One region of the Vibrio sp. Vb1574 genome, then DNA from elsewhere that is predicted to be linked to it. Evidence: predicted binding sites of a transcription regulator. Region 1 holds the regulator's gene; the other holds the start of a gene.

What was found. The regulator PurR, encoded in region 1, represses purine synthesis genes. The targets are predictions, from matches to a motif close to TNANGNAAACGTTTNCNTNA.
Region 2: the regulator PurR is predicted to act here: its motif matches at 4,796-4,815, upstream of R7O12_RS00795 (NupC/NupG family nucleoside CNT transporter).

The regions. Positions count from the first base shown of each region.
Region 1 is NZ_JAWOTC010000059.1:716-8,478, reverse strand. Features, by position in the region: gene elyC (envelope biogenesis factor ElyC) at 1-647, shown strand, start outside; gene torR (two-component system response regulator TorR) at 720-1,430, opposite strand; gene torD (molecular chaperone TorD) at 1,697-2,344, shown strand; gene purR (HTH-type transcriptional repressor PurR) at 2,812-3,816, shown strand; cyclic di-GMP riboswitch class I at 4,104-4,193, shown strand; gene R7O12_RS22420 (TfoX/Sxy family DNA transformation protein) at 4,310-4,900, shown strand; gene R7O12_RS22415 (TVP38/TMEM64 family protein) at 5,015-5,701, shown strand; gene R7O12_RS22410 (DUF2007 domain-containing protein) at 5,722-6,042, shown strand; gene R7O12_RS22405 (alpha/beta fold hydrolase) at 6,074-6,877, opposite strand; gene glgA (glycogen synthase GlgA) at 6,987-7,763, opposite strand, start outside.
Region 2 is NZ_JAWOTC010000001.1:175,695-183,457, forward strand. Features, by position in the region: gene R7O12_RS00775 (phosphopentomutase) at 1-493, opposite strand, end outside; gene deoA (thymidine phosphorylase) at 562-1,890, opposite strand; gene deoC (deoxyribose-phosphate aldolase) at 1,988-2,764, opposite strand; gene R7O12_RS00790 (hypothetical protein) at 2,855-2,989, shown strand; gene R7O12_RS00795 (NupC/NupG family nucleoside CNT transporter) at 3,348-4,631, opposite strand; gene R7O12_RS00800 (TatD family hydrolase) at 4,836-5,609, opposite strand; gene R7O12_RS00805 (DUF5363 family protein) at 5,596-5,793, opposite strand; gene prfC (peptide chain release factor 3) at 5,888-7,477, opposite strand; gene rimI (ribosomal protein S18-alanine N-acetyltransferase) at 7,763-7,763, opposite strand, start outside.

The DNA of each region.
Region 1 (7,763 bases):
TTGGCATTTTTCTTGTTGCCTTCCAACCTGTTTCAACCAAGCTTCTTATGCCGTTAGAGCGAGAGCATAAAGCCTTTTTGCCAGTTTCTGGCACCATCGACTACGTGATGGTTTTAGGGAATGGTCATGTTATCGATGACGAAATTCCACCCACCTCGCAGTTAAGCCGTGCAGCATTAATGCGCTTAACTGAGGGCATTCGTATTTTAAGAATGTATCCAGGCGCGAAATTAATCTTATCCGGCTATGCTGGCGGATCTGAAATTAGCCACGCGCGAATGATGGCGAACGTTGCCCTTGCGTTGGGAGTCGCGAAATCCGATATCATTTTATTAGAAGATGCGAAAGATACGTGGGAAGAGGCGCGTCAAGCGGCTGCATTCGTTCAACAAAAGGAGATTGTGTTAGTCACTTCTGCGAGTCACATGAGCCGTGCATTGTATGAGTTCAACGCAGCAGGCATTAAACCAATCCCAGCCCCGACCAACTTCTTAGCTATTAGCGAGATAAGTCAACCTTGGGATAAATACTCACCTAAAGCGCGTTACTTAGAACAAACAGAGCTTTATTGGCATGAGTACTTGGGCAGTATTTGGCAAAGGTTGCGTGATACTGTCGGCCAAACACCAATGGTTGAAGCAAACTAGTATTATCTTGAAGCCACAAAAAAGGAGAGCCGAAGCTCTCCTTTTTCTTTTTACGATTGAGTTATGTTCCAACTAGTCACCAGCAAACATATAGCCTTCGCCGTGTACCGTTACAAAAATCTGTGGGTTCTTAGGATCGAACTCCATTTTTGCGCGCATACGTCGAATAAGAACATCAATGGTGCGGTCATTCGGCGCATCCACTCGATGGCTGATCATGTTCAAAATACGCTCACGACTTAACACCTGGTTAGGATAAGACGATAATGCCACCAAAAGTTCATACTCTGCTTTAGTTAGTTTTACTGGCTCACCGTTGCGGCTAAGTGCGCGACGTTGAATGTCGAATGTCCACTCCCCAAAGCGCACAATGTGCTCTTCACTGGTTTCATTCGCTTTCGAGCTGCCACTGCGCGCCGCTGAAATACGCCACAGCAAGTTTTTAACGCGAACTAACAGCTCTCTCAGTTCAAAAGGTTTTGTCACATAATCGTCAGCACCCATTTCTAGGCCTACGATTTTATCAATGCTATCCGTGCGTCCTGTTACTAATATGATACCAATATCCGATTGGCTACGTAACTCACGAGTAAGCATCAGGCCGTCTTCACCAGGCAGGTTAATATCCAGCATGATCAGGTCTACATCGCCCGCTTGCAAAACTTCACGCATTTCTGCGCCACTCTCTGCTTCGCTGACTTGGTAGCCCTCATTTTGGAAATATCCCGCAAGCTTACTACGAGTTACAACATCATCTTCTACGACTAATACGTGATAGCTCATTTACACCACTTTTCTGTCTTCTTATTATCCAAGACGTATTCTATTCATAACTAGTAACATTTCTAGTCATAGATACATTAAAACGCAAGATTTAGCGTTTTTATTGATTCAAAACAAGCTTGCCCATTGCTATTAATAAACGGTCATTTTTGACCATAAAACATAACAATTATAGTTACTGCTATTCATTTTAATTGATTACACTTAGGGGATATCCCTAATTGACTTTGTGATGCATGACTTGAAGCATCATTCAGGAGCCCAAAATGCAAGAAGTGAAAGCTTTTAATGAAAAACGCGCTGAAATTTACTGGTGGTTTTCGAGCTTGTTCGCAAAAGAACTAACAGAGAAAGAATTGGAAGCCTATCACAGTGTTGAAATTCGCAGTTTTCTCGCAGGTTTAGGTGAAAATGAGTCGCTAAAACCAGCCGTTGATAGCCTAGTTGATGCATTGAATCGGTTACAAGATCGTGAAGATGCACAACTAGAGCTTGCAGCTGACTTTTGTGAACTGTTTTTGAAGACAGAAAAATACGGCGCTCTTCCTTACGCATCCATATACATTGGTGAATCAGGTTTACTGAATGACAAGCCAGCTGAGGAAATGGAAAAGTTGATGGCTGAATTTGGCGTTCAAGTAGACGAAAACCTAAAGGAACCTGCGGATCACTTAGCCGTTGAGCTCGACTTTCTCGGGAACATGATTATCCGCTCAAACGAGCTTGAACAAGAAAAACACATGGAAGAAGCCTTCGTTAAACAAAACGACTTTATCCAGCAACAATTGATGTCTTGGTTACCTCAGTTTTCAGACAAATGTAAACAATTCGACGAATTTGGATTTTACTCGAGTGTCGCGAAACTATTAGTTGCATTTTGTAAACTAGACAGCGCCTACCTTCTTGGTGAATAATTGCCGCCTATTTTTAGGGAGCCTGCCTATCGGGCTTCCTGTATGCCGAAAGTGACCAATTGTAAGTAACTTGGGTATAATATTCGTTTGCCTTAACTTAGCGCAAAGACGCTTGGTTATTTAGCAGTCAAAATGTGACTTCAAATACACAAATCTCGTGCTGAAAACATTGCTAGTCAGTCCACATAGGGCTAAAATGTGAGCGCAAACGATTAAATATGATTTATATGTAAACCGCTGAAATATAGCGGTTTTTGTGTTTTCTTAACAGGTTGATGGCAATTTCTCATCAGATAGAAAAAAGATAAAATTCATCGACCGATGCTGCTACGCACCCTTTTGTCGCACTTGGATCAACCGCTGCCGAGACACTTAGCGCCAATTTTATATTGCTAGGTGTGAAACCATTAGAGCATCAGGTACATCCAATACGACATATTTCAGTAGCTCGATACAGGACACCATTTATGGCCACGATAAAAGACGTTGCTCGCTTAGCCGGCGTTTCCACTACGACAGTTTCGCACGTTATCAATAAAACGCGTTTCGTTGCAGAAGCAACGCAAGAAAAAGTAATGAAAGCCGTTGACGAGCTGAATTACGCGCCAAGTGCCGTTGCACGCAGCCTAAAATGCAACTCAACTCGTACGATTGGCATGTTAGTAACTCAATCAACTAACCTATTTTTCTCAGAAGTGATTGATGGCGTTGAGAGCTACTGTTACCGCCAAGGCTATACTCTGATTTTATGTAACACAGGCGGGATTTACGAAAAACAACGCGATTACATTCGTATGCTGGCTGAAAAGCGCGTTGATGGCATCCTAGTGATGTGTTCTGACTTAACCGAAGAACTAAAAGAGATGCTTGACCGTCATGCGGACATTCCTAAAGTGGTCATGGATTGGGGCCCAGAGAGCTCACAAGCAGACAAGATCATGGATAACTCAGAAGAAGGTGGCTACATTGCAACCAAACATCTGATTGACAATGGTCATACGGATATCGCTTGTCTAAGCGGTCATTTTGAAAAGCTTGCTTGCCAAGAGCGCATTGCAGGTTTCCGTCGCGCAATGAGCGAAGCGAACCTAGCTGTAAATGAAGACTGGATCCTTGAAGGTAACTTTGAATGTGATACGGCCGTATTAGTTGCAGATAAAATTACCGCAATGGACAAGCGCCCGACGGCGGTATTCTGTTTTAACGACACAATGGCTCTAGGCCTAATGAGCCGCTTGCAACAAAACGGGATCAAAATTCCTGAAGATATTTCAGTGATCGGCTACGACAACATCGAGCTTGCAGAATACTTCTCTCCACCGCTAACGACTATCCACCAACCTAAACGTCGTGTTGGTAAAAATGCATTCGAAATTCTACTTGAGCGTATCAAAGATAAAGAACACGAAAAACGAATTTTCGAGATGCAACCTGAGCTTGTAATTCGAAATACTGTGAAAAAAATGAACTAAATTTCACTGTATTTAACCGTGTTAAATAAGCGCTCTACAGGGGCGCTTATTTTTTTGGAAAAATTAAGCATTCTCTAATACTTCACACCACTCTAATAACAATTGACTAACGTTAACTCCCTGTTTTATATAAATGTAATATATATTAAGAACTCCTTTTCAAAGGCCAATTTGCACCTTTCCATATGCAAAATAGAGCATTCAATCTATCATTTTTATTGAACCGAAATCACACTTTTAACGCTAAACCGTGATGTTAATTCAATATAAGAAGTATGCTCATTGTGTCACGCACAGGGCAAACCATTCGAAAGAGTGGGACGCAAAGCCTCCGGCCTGAACCATATTACGATATGGAAGGTAGCGGGGTTACCGATGGCAAGTGTGTAAGCAATGACTTTACTCTGTAATGACATTGTTTTTACGCATGTTTGCTACTCTCTCGGACCTGACTTTTGGTGGCGTAATATTAATTACACCGAGATAACAAAACATGGATAAACCGATACTCAAAGACTCTATGAAGCTATTTGAGGCACTTGGTAATATCAAGTCGCGCTCAATGTTTGGTGGCTTCGGACTATTCGCTGATGAAACAATGTTTGCACTAGTGGTAAACAATCAGCTTCATATCAGAGCAGACCAAAAAACTTCATCTGACTTCGAGAAACAAGGGCTAAAGCCTTACGTTTATAAAAAACGTGGCTTTCCAGTCGTTACAAAGTACTACGCTATTTCCAGCGATTTATGGGAATCAAGCGAACGCTTAATCGAAGTAGCGAATCAATCATTGAAAAAGGCAAAGCTTGAGAAAGAACAGCAAGCAAGTACAAAGCCTAACCGTTTGAAAGATTTGCCTAACTTACGACTGGCTACCGAGCGCATGCTAAAAAAAGCCGGCATCGAATCCGTAGAGAAGCTTGAAGAGGAAGGTGCGCTTAACGCCTATAAAGCGATAAGAGATACGCACTCTGCAACCGTCAACATTGAGTTGCTATGGGCACTAGAAGGTGCTATCAACGGCACTCATTGGAGTGTGGTACCTCAAGCTCGCCGAGATGAGTTGATGAACGGCCTCCAATAAAAGTCGGCCTAAAAACTATCTTGTAAAACCGCAGTCTAATCTGCGGTTTTTTTGTGAAATTTTTTCGGTTTTCCTACTGTCTTATTACATATATCCCAAATTGGAATCAAAATTATGAATAAGAAACTGATATTAGGTCTCATCCTACTAGCGGCTATCGTCTTTTTAGGTATTAACTTTGGCCAGTATTTAACCTTAGAGAATGCAAAAGCCCAACAAGAAGCACTAACTACATACATCGATCAGAATTTTGTATTCTCGGCTGCGATTTACTTTTTTACCTACATTGCAATTACCGCTTTTTCTATCCCAGGAGCGGCAGTAGTCACCTTACTTGGTGCAGCCTTATTTGGTTTTTGGACAAGCTTGCTACTGGTTTCTTTCGCTAGCACTATGGGGGCAACACTGGCCTTCTTGAGCAGCCGATACTTATTGCGTGACTGGGTACAAAACAAATTCGGAAATAAACTCAACGCAATTAATCAAGGTGTCGAAAAAGACGGAGCTTTTTATCTATTTTCCTTGCGTCTAATCCCTGTATTCCCTTTCTTTCTAATCAACTTACTGATGGGCTTAACACCGATGTCTGTAGGTCGATTTTATCTCACTAGCCAAATAGGTATGCTGCCAGGCACAGCCGTATATCTGAATGCAGGTACTCAATTAGCAACAATTGAAAGCCTATCGGGCATTGTTTCACCCGCAGTATTAGCGTCTTTTGCGCTATTGGGACTATTTCCAATCATCACTAAATGGGTTATGAATAAAGTAAGGCCGACACCAAGTCAGCAAAACTCGTAATTGGTGAAGTGGGTATTTTGATGAAAATATTTATCGCTAAAAACCCAGCAGAAGCACACATTGTATGTGAGCTGCTTAAAGTGGAACAAATTTACTGTGAAGTTCGCGGAGAAGGTATTTTCGGCTTAAAAGGAGAACTGCCGTTTGGTGATGATACCGATCCTTATGTGTGGCTTTTTGACACGGCACAAAAGATGAAAGCTGAAGAAATAGTAAAAGCATATCGAAAACAATCCGATAGGCATGAGTATCAAGATTGGCAATGCCCAAAATGTCATGAAATAAACGAAGGGCAATTTGGTGCATGTTGGCAATGTGGATATCAACTAGGAGAGCTATAGCGGCTCTCCTATTCAGTGGATGCACTCAGTTTTAAGCACATACAGCTTGCTGTTTAATAAACTCGATGGAGTGTTGATTGAAGTCTTCTGGACGCTCTACATTGCATACATGACCACAATTCGGGATTTCTCGTAGAATGCTGAGCTTATGTGCTGCAACCATTTCTTTGACAGGTTTAATAAACATGTAATCCCTGTCGCCCATTAAGTAAAGAGTCGGAATGGGTAACTCTCGATCTTTAAAATATTTCATTAACGGATTTACATCAGCGGCAAGAATAAACCAACGTTTAAATTCTTTTTGGCAAAGCTTCTTGGCTTCGCGAATAAAAAGGTGGCGAGATTCTCGTTGGCTTCTTTGAGGCATAACAATATAAGCGAACAGTTTGTAGAGCCACATGTATGGTAGGATATGCTTACAAAAATTACCTAATTTCACCAATATCTGAGAACGAGTGTTAAGCCTTGTGACAGCACCGCCGAGCACCATCGAACGTACGCGCTCTGATGACAATTCAGCAAGGTTTCGAACAATAATAGTACCAAGCGACATACCGACAAAATGAGCGGATTGGATCTTTAAATGGTCCAATACTTTCAAAATATCTTGGGTAACTTCCGTAAAGGTATAACGGCTAGCAATGAGCTCTTTAAGTAACTGATTTGACTTTCCATGACCTCTTAAATCGATCAGCAATAAGTTAAAGTGTTGCTTGTAAGCTTTAATTTGCTTGAACCAGATAGAAGAGCTACCACCAGCACCGTGCACAAATACAACCCACTCATTACTAGTAGGGTGCAAATAGGTTTTATGAAAAAGTAGCGGCTGGGTCATATTGAGTATCAAAAAGATCGTGCTATTGAGTAAAAAGCCATCCTACCACACTCCCCTTACTCAAGATAATAAAGGCACCTCATTCGGTGCCTTTCGTTACAATTTTAAGTCAAACTAACGCTGAGTGGTAAAGCTGCAAATAAGATTCTGCGGCCTTTTGCCAACAAAAGTCTTGTTGCATCGCGTGCAACTGTACTTTATTCACTTCAGGCTCGTTTTGAGCGTAGAGCAACAGTGCCCTTAGCATCGTTAACAACAATGCCTGCGGTGTCGGTTCGAAAAAAACAAACCCCGTTGCTTCAGATGGGTTTACATCATAATCGCTAACGCTGTCCTTTAAGCCACCAACACCGCGTACTATCGGTAATGTCCCATAAGCCATACTATAGATTTGGTTTAAGCCACATGGTTCAAACTCAGAAGGCATCAAGAAGAAATCAGAACCAGCTTCAACGATATGCGCAAGTTCATTGTCATACGCTTCTACAAAGGCAAATTTGCTAGAAAACCGCGCGGCAACCTCTCGTAACTGAGCGGCAAGAACAGGGTCTCCGGTCCCAACGACAACTAGCTGAACATCGTGCTTCAAAAAATCGGCCAAAGCAGGCAACAAGTAATGAACGCCTTTCTGCTGGGTCAACCGACAAACCATACCGAACATAGCTACATTTTTTTCGGGCAAATTTAGTCGTTGTTGTAATGCTTTTTTACAAGCTTTCTTCCCTTGCGACATACTTTGCTGGTCGGCGCAGTAATTAACCGGCAAGTAGGTATCAGTTTCCGGATTCCAAGCGCTGTAATCACAACCGTTCAAAATACCAACTAAGTCCTGCGCGCGTTGCTGAAACTCCCAAGCCATTCCATGACTGCCAAGCTCTGTTTTTAG
Region 2 (7,763 bases), on a different contig from region 1:
CAGTCTTCATGTGCTCTTCACCAAGATCGTCAAGAACTTGAGTACCAGACGCGTGACAGTTACCTAGGAAACCGTCAAGACCTGCACGCTCAAGAATGCGGTCAGTCAATTCTTTCGGGAAGCTGTTTGCTTTGTCAGTGAAGTAACCCCAGTCAAACAGAACAGGAACACCTGCGATTTCCCAGTGACCAGACGGCGTGTCTTTACCTGAAGAAAGCTCTGCTGCATGACCGTATGCACCAATGATTTCAGCGTCTGCGTCTAGTCCAGGTGCGAAGCGACCTGTCGATTCTTTATGCGCCATTGCCAAACCAAGTTTCGATAGATTTGGAAGGCGAAGTGCACCTTGGCGATTGTCGTTATCTGCTAAGCCTTTGTCACATTGGTCAGCGATGTGACCTAGTGTGTCTGAACCTACATCACCAAATTCTTTAGCATCGGCAGTTGCACCGATACCGAATGAGTCTAGTACTAAAATAAATGCTCTTTTCATTGCTCGTTCCTTAGGCCCACTCGGCTTTTTATTATGGTTGAGTAGGCCTTGTGTAATTACTTGTTCTATTAGATATCTTCTGCACGAATTTGGCGGTAAACCTCTGGAGTTGGTGTGTATTCACCACCTACTTTGATTGCACTGCGCAGTGCTTTTGCCGCTTCTTCCCATTGCTCTTCAGTGCGAGCGTGGATGACCGCAAGAGGTTTATCACTGTCTGCGACCTCACCTAGGCGGATGAACTCGTCGAAACCAACTGCGTAGTCGATTTCATCAGTAGCAACACGACGACCACCACCCATAGCAACCACAGCCATGCCGATAGCACGTGTATCCATTGCAGAGACAATGCCCGTTTCTGTTGCGTAAACTGGCTTAATGATTGCTGCTTTTTCTAAGTAGTTGTCGTAGTTTTCTACGAAGTCCGCAGGGCCGCCTAAACCGGCAACCATCTTGCCGAAGCACTCAGCCGCTTTGCCGTTATCCAGCACTTCCATCAGTTTTGCGCGTGCGTCTTCTGTGTTCTCAGCAAGCTTGCCAAGTACTAACATTTCAGCACATGAAGCCATGGTCACTTCAAGTAGACGAGGATTACGGTATTCACCCGTTAAGAAACGAACCGCTTCACGAACTTCCACTGCGTTACCCGCTGAAGACGCCAATACTTGGTTCATGTCCGTAAGAATTGCCGTAGTTTTAGTGCCAGCACCGTTTGCTACCGCAACGATTGATTTTGCTAGCTCTTCAGACGCTTCGTAAGTTGGCATAAATGCACCTGAACCCACTTTTACGTCCATCACTAGCGATTCCAGACCCGCCGCCAGTTTCTTAGAAAGGATCGACGCCGTAATCAGGGAGATATTGTCTACCGTTGCGGTAATATCACGAGTCGCGTAAACACGCTTATCCGCAGGAGCAAGGTCACCAGTTTGACCGATGATCGCCACACCAGCGTCTTTGGTTACTTGACCAAAAACATCGTTGCTCGGCGTAATGTTGTAACCAGGGATAGATTCAAGTTTATCCAGCGTACCGCCTGTATGACCAAGACCGCGGCCAGAGATCATAGGTACGAAACCGCCACACGCTGCCACCATTGGGCCAAGCATTAAAGAAGTTACGTCACCCACACCACCGGTTGAGTGTTTGTCGACAATTGGACCACCGAAGTTCATGTGGCTCCAGTCGATAACCATGCCCGAATCACGCATTGCACACGTTAAGGCGATGCGCTCATCCATGGTCATTTCATTAAAGAAAATCGTCATAGCAAACGCCGCAATCTGACCTTCAGATACCGTGTTGTTCGCTACGCCTTGAATAAAGAAGTTGATTTCGTCTGCGGTAAGTACTTCACCGTCACGTTTTTTACGAATGATTTCTTGTGGTAAATACATTAGTGCCTCCCAAGCTCTTTTGAGCCATGGTTGTAGTAGGATAGAAGAGGTTTGGTAGCACCCGTTTAGGTGCTACCGTTCAGACGTATTATTGGAATTAGTACGCTGTTGGATCAGCGACGTCGTCCGATACTTCTAATGTATTTAGTAGGTTGGTTAGCAGGCTAGACGCACCAAAACGGTAGTGACGAGCATCAACCCAGTTGTCACCTAGGATTTCGTCAGCCATTGCTAGGTATGCTGCTGCGTCTTCAGCAGTGCGCACACCACCTGCTGGTTTGAAACCAACAGTTTCTGCAACACCCATGTCGCGAATAACTTCAAGCATCATGCGAGCGTATTCTGGTGTTGCGTTTACTGGCACTTTACCAGTTGAAGTTTTAATGAAGTCAGCACCTGCTTCAATACAGATTTGAGATGCTTTCTTGATTAGTGCTTCTTCTTTTAGTTCACCTGTTTCGATGATCACTTTAAGAAGAATGTCACCACAAGCTTCTTTACATTGCTTAACTAGTTCGAAGCCTACTTTCTCATCACCCGCCATTAGCGCGCGGTAAGGAAAAACTACGTCAACTTCGTCTGCACCGTAAGCAACCGCCGCTTTTGTTTCAGCAACTGCGATTTCAATGTCGTCGTTACCATGTGGGAAGTTCGTTACTGTTGCAATACGAACCTCTGGCGTACCTTGCTCACGAAGTGTCTTCTTAGCAATAGGAATAAAGCGAGGGTAAATACAAATTGCAGCTGTGTTGCCTACTGCTGTTTTCGCGTCATGACATAGTGAGATCACTTTTGCATCAGTGTCATCGTCATTCAACGTAGTTAGGTCCATAAGTTTAAGTGCACGTAGCGCTGCTGCTTTTAAATCGCTCATTTCTATCTCCGATCAATATTCAAAAAATTCACTACTCAGCCTTACATCACGTCTTTAACTATAATCAACAAGTCGAGACAATGTGAGTAAATGGCTAAACAGTCTATTAATGAACGGACTTGGTTCCCTGAAGACTCGGCATATACAGCGAAAATTTATCATATGCCAATTGCTATCCTTGTCACCGCACAGTACCAGTTTGGCCTATGGCACAACAATCTATGATTGCGGTGTCTTTAATATCACATCACAAAGCAAAACGCCTATTAGATCTGATATTGCAGGGCAATTCATTTGCCCATCGATTATGTAATATTCATTACGTGATTAAGAATCAAGCTTAACCACTATCCTGTGATTAATACATTATAGAGTTTCACCGCAAAACTGTAGCACCAAATAGAGCGCAAACGGTTTGTATCTCAAAATTTCCTAGCCCCTATTCCATTGACTGCGTAATACCTCGACTAAGGCAAACACCCGATGAAATTTTGGAGCCCGAAAAACGAAAAATGCCCCGCAGCAATCTCTTGCTACAGGGCATGATGTAAAACGGCGTCTATATATTAAGAACCGATTCTAATTATAGTGCTGCAAGGCTTAAGCAGAAGCCTGCAATTGTCGCTGCCATAAGGTTAGACAACGTACCTGCAAGAACTGCTTTAACACCCATGCGAGCGATGTCACTACGACGGTTTGGTGCAAGGCTACCTAGACCACCAAGTAGAATCGCGATAGAAGAAAGGTTCGCGAAACCACATAGTGCGAATGAGATGATAGCTGTTGTCTTCTCAGACATTACTTCACCAGTTGCCGCGATTACTTGAGCGTTTTCACCTAGATATGGTGTGAAGTTCAAGTAAGCAACGAATTCGTTCACTACGATTTTCTGACCGATGAATGAACCAGCTGTTACAGCTTCTGCCCATGGAACACCGATTAGGAATGCTAGTGGAGAGAACGCGTAACCTAGGATTAGCTCTAGTGTTAGTTCTGGCATGCCGAACCAACCACCGATGCCACCTAGCATACCGTTGATTAGCGCGATTAGACCAACGAATGCGATTAGCATTGCACCTACGTTAAGCGCAAGTTGTAGACCAGAAGCCGCACCGCCCGCAGCTGCGTCGATTACGTTAACTGGTTTGTCGTCACCGCCGTCCATCGCTTCTTCGATACTTTCGTGAGGCTGGTCAGTCTCTGGGTGAAGGATTTTAGCGAACAGTAGACCACCTGGTGCTGCCATGAATGATGCCGCAACTAGGTACTCTAGTGGAACACCCATAGATGCGTAACCAGCTAGTACACCACCAGCAACAGAAGCTAGACCACCACACATTACCGCGAATAGCTCTGATTGAGTCATTTTTGGAACGAATGGGCGAACAACTAGAGGTGCCTCAGTTTGACCTACGAAAATGTTAGCTGCCGCTGACATTGATTCCGCACGAGAAGTGCCTAGCGCTTTTTGTAGTGCGCCACCAAGAATCTTGATAACCCATTGCATAACGCCAATGTAGTAAAGAACTGAAATCAGTGCAGAGAAGAAGATCAGTGTAGGAAGAACACGGAATGCGAAGATGAAACCGCCGCCGCCGAATACTTCGAACATCTTGTCAGAAACAAGACCACCGAACAGGAATGATGAACCATCGTTACCGTAGTTGATAACGTTAGAAACACCTGAAGAGAAACCGTTTAGTAGATCACGGCCCCAAGGTACATACAGAACAAATGCACCTAATGCGAATTGGATAGCGAATGCGCCACCCACAGTTCTAAAGTTGATAGCTTTTCGGTTGTTAGAAAATGCCACTGCAATCGCAAGAAGCACTACCATACCGATTAGGCTCATAAACAGGCTCATAGTTTATGACTTCCTTATAAGTTATTTATTGGCGTGTTACAAAATGGAGCTATAAAGCGGGGGCAATTATACTCATGCAGAATCAATTAAAGTAATGCCAGCCTCACACTTTCCTATAAGATTCATGATTGATTCAACCAGCTTTGTGAGTTAATTCACAATAAGCAGGAAAACGTTTTCGATTTCAAACCACATCTTTAGATTTTATTCACATATCGAGAAAGCAAAATTGCTATTTTTCCACAGTTGAGAGGCAATCGATTGCTTTCGGCCGTTATGCAACTCTACGAGCTCATTAAAGACGTGAATGAGTTTGGCTGGGTGATTTGACTCCCCTTGATATCCAAGTATAGGCATATCTGGTGCGTCTGTTTCGATTACTAAGTTTTCGAGTGGTAATTTTTGAATTGCGTCGCGTGTTTTCTTGGCTCTTGGGTAGGTAATCGTTCCTCCTACACCGATAAAAAAACCTAATTTGACCCACTCCATGGCTTGCTGATAACTCCCAGAAAAAGCGTGTAGCACACCACCTCTAGGGAGATTCGCCGCTTTCACCATTTGAATGAGGCGATTGTGCGCTTTTCGGCTATGTAAAATAACTGGGAGTTCGAAGCGTCTAGCCAGCTCAAATTGAACTTCAAGTATCTTTTCTTGCAACTGTGGATCAACATCAATGGCAAAATCTAAACCACACTCTCCTATTGCCACGCACTGCTGCCCTTTTTGATTTAGATAGCCTTCTAGCTCTGTAAGGTGCTGCTCAACGTTATCTTCAAGAAAATACGGATGAAAGCCGAGCGCATAATACAAATTGGCATGTTGCTCTGCCAAAGTTTGAATACGAGCCCAGTTTTGCGGACCGACGGAAGGAATCAAAATTCTTGCGACGCCTTGCGTTTGAGCAAGCTCAAGTTGATGTGCAAAGTCATCTTGAAACACATCAAAATCAAAGTGGCAGTGCGTATCAAAGAGCTTCATCTTGACGCTTTTTATCTGTATCTGCGGGCAGAAAATCAGAGGATGGTTGGGCTTCACTCTTCTCTTCAGTTTGATGGGCTGGGTCTTTTCGATATGGGACACAACTGCGTTTCTGATCGGGAGTTAACCCCATCTCTTTACACCAGTTGTCGTAACGCTTTAGCCCACGTTTAAACCAATTCATATCTTATCCTTATATAAAAACGCCCTTGGCTAAGTTTATAGCCAAGGGCGTTTTAAAATCTAGTTTGCGTTAAGGCTTACCCTAACCGCGCAAATTAGTGCTCACGCGTCGCACGGAAATCAACGTCAGGGAAACGCTCTTTCGCCAAGTTTAAGTTAACCATTGTTGGAGCGATATACGTTAGGTTATCACCACCATCCAATGCTAAGTTCGCTTGATTCTTGCGTTGGAACTCATCCAGTTTCTTCGCATCACCACACTCAACCCAACGAGCAGTTGCAACGTTAATGCCTTCATAAATCGCTTCAACGTTATACTCAGATTTCAAACGAGCCACAACAACATCGAACTGAAGTACACCAACGGCACCAACGATCAGATCGTTGTTCTGTAGAGGACGGAATACCTGTACCGCACCTTCTTCTGATAGCTGAACCAAACCTTTGAGAAGCTGCTTCTGCTTTAATGGATCTTTCAGGCGAATACGACGGAATAGTTCCGGAGCGAAGTTCGGAATACCAGAGAACTTCAGTGATTCACCTTGCGTAAAGGTATCACCAATCTGAATAGTGCCGTGGTTGTGTAGACCAATGATGTCACCGGCGTAAGCGTGTTCTGCACGTGCACGGTCACCAGCCATAAAGGTTACTGCATCAGAGATACTCACTTGCTTGCCAAGACGAACGTGGTTCATCTTCATACCTTGCGTGTAAGTGCCCGATACAATACGCATGAATGCGATACGGTCGCGGTGTTTTGGGTCCATGTTCGCTTGGATCTTAAATACGAAACCAGAGAACTTCTCTTCAGTCGCTTCAACTTCACGTTCAACCGCTTGACGAGTTTTCGGCGCTGGAGCCCATTCAGTTAGACCGTCTAGCATATGATCCACACCAAAGTTACCTAATGCAGTACCGAAGTAAACTGGCGTAAGATCACCGGTTAGGAACATTTCCAAATCAAACTCAGGGCAAGCACCCATGACAAGCTCAAGCTCTTCTCGAACACTTTCCGCAAGGCCTGCACCAACTTTTTCATCAAGCTCTGGGTTATCGAGACCTTTGATGATTCGAACTTCTTGAATCTCATGACCGTGACCTGATTCGTATAAAATCGTTTCATCACGGTGAATGTGGTACACACCTTTAAATTCTTTACCACAGCCGATTGGCCATGTAATTGGCGCACACATCATGCCCAACTCGTTTTCTACCTCGTCCAATACTTCCATTGGATCACGAACGTCACGGTCAAGTTTGTTCATGAAGGTTACGATTGGCGTGTCACGCAGACGCGTTACTTCCATCAGCTTACGTGTACGATCCTCGACACCTTTCGCCGCATCAATAACCATCAAACACGAGTCTACTGCCGTTAACGTACGGTATGTATCTTCCGAGAAGTCTTCGTGTCCAGGCGTATCAAGTAGGTTTACCAGACAGTCATTGTAAGGGAACTGCATTACAGAAGTGGTTACCGAGATACCACGTTCTTTTTCCATTTCCATCCAGTCTGATTTTGCGTGCTGTGCGTTACCACGACCTTTAACCGTACCTGCTTTTTGGATCGCGTTTCCGAATAAAAGGACTTTTTCAGTAATGGTGGTTTTACCCGCATCCGGGTGAGAAATAATAGCGAACGTTCTGCGCTTAGACACTTCGCCTAAAAAAAGGGGATTTGACATTAGTTAATCTTCTAAATTACTTTCATGCTCACAAAATAGGCAAGCATATCTACTATTCGATATTGTGCGGTATTCTCGCTTATTATCGCTGTGCTAGCAAACTGGAAAGACATGAACTGAATTTACTCGGCTCACCAGCCTTTACCTGCAACTAACAAGGGAAAGCCAGCTCCACACAAAGAGATGTAAAAATTCAAAAAATTATTATTACATATTCAAAAGCCTCGAATCCGGATACGCATTTAAAGCATAAGTGTTGATGAGGTAATTAGTAACGGCCTAAAAC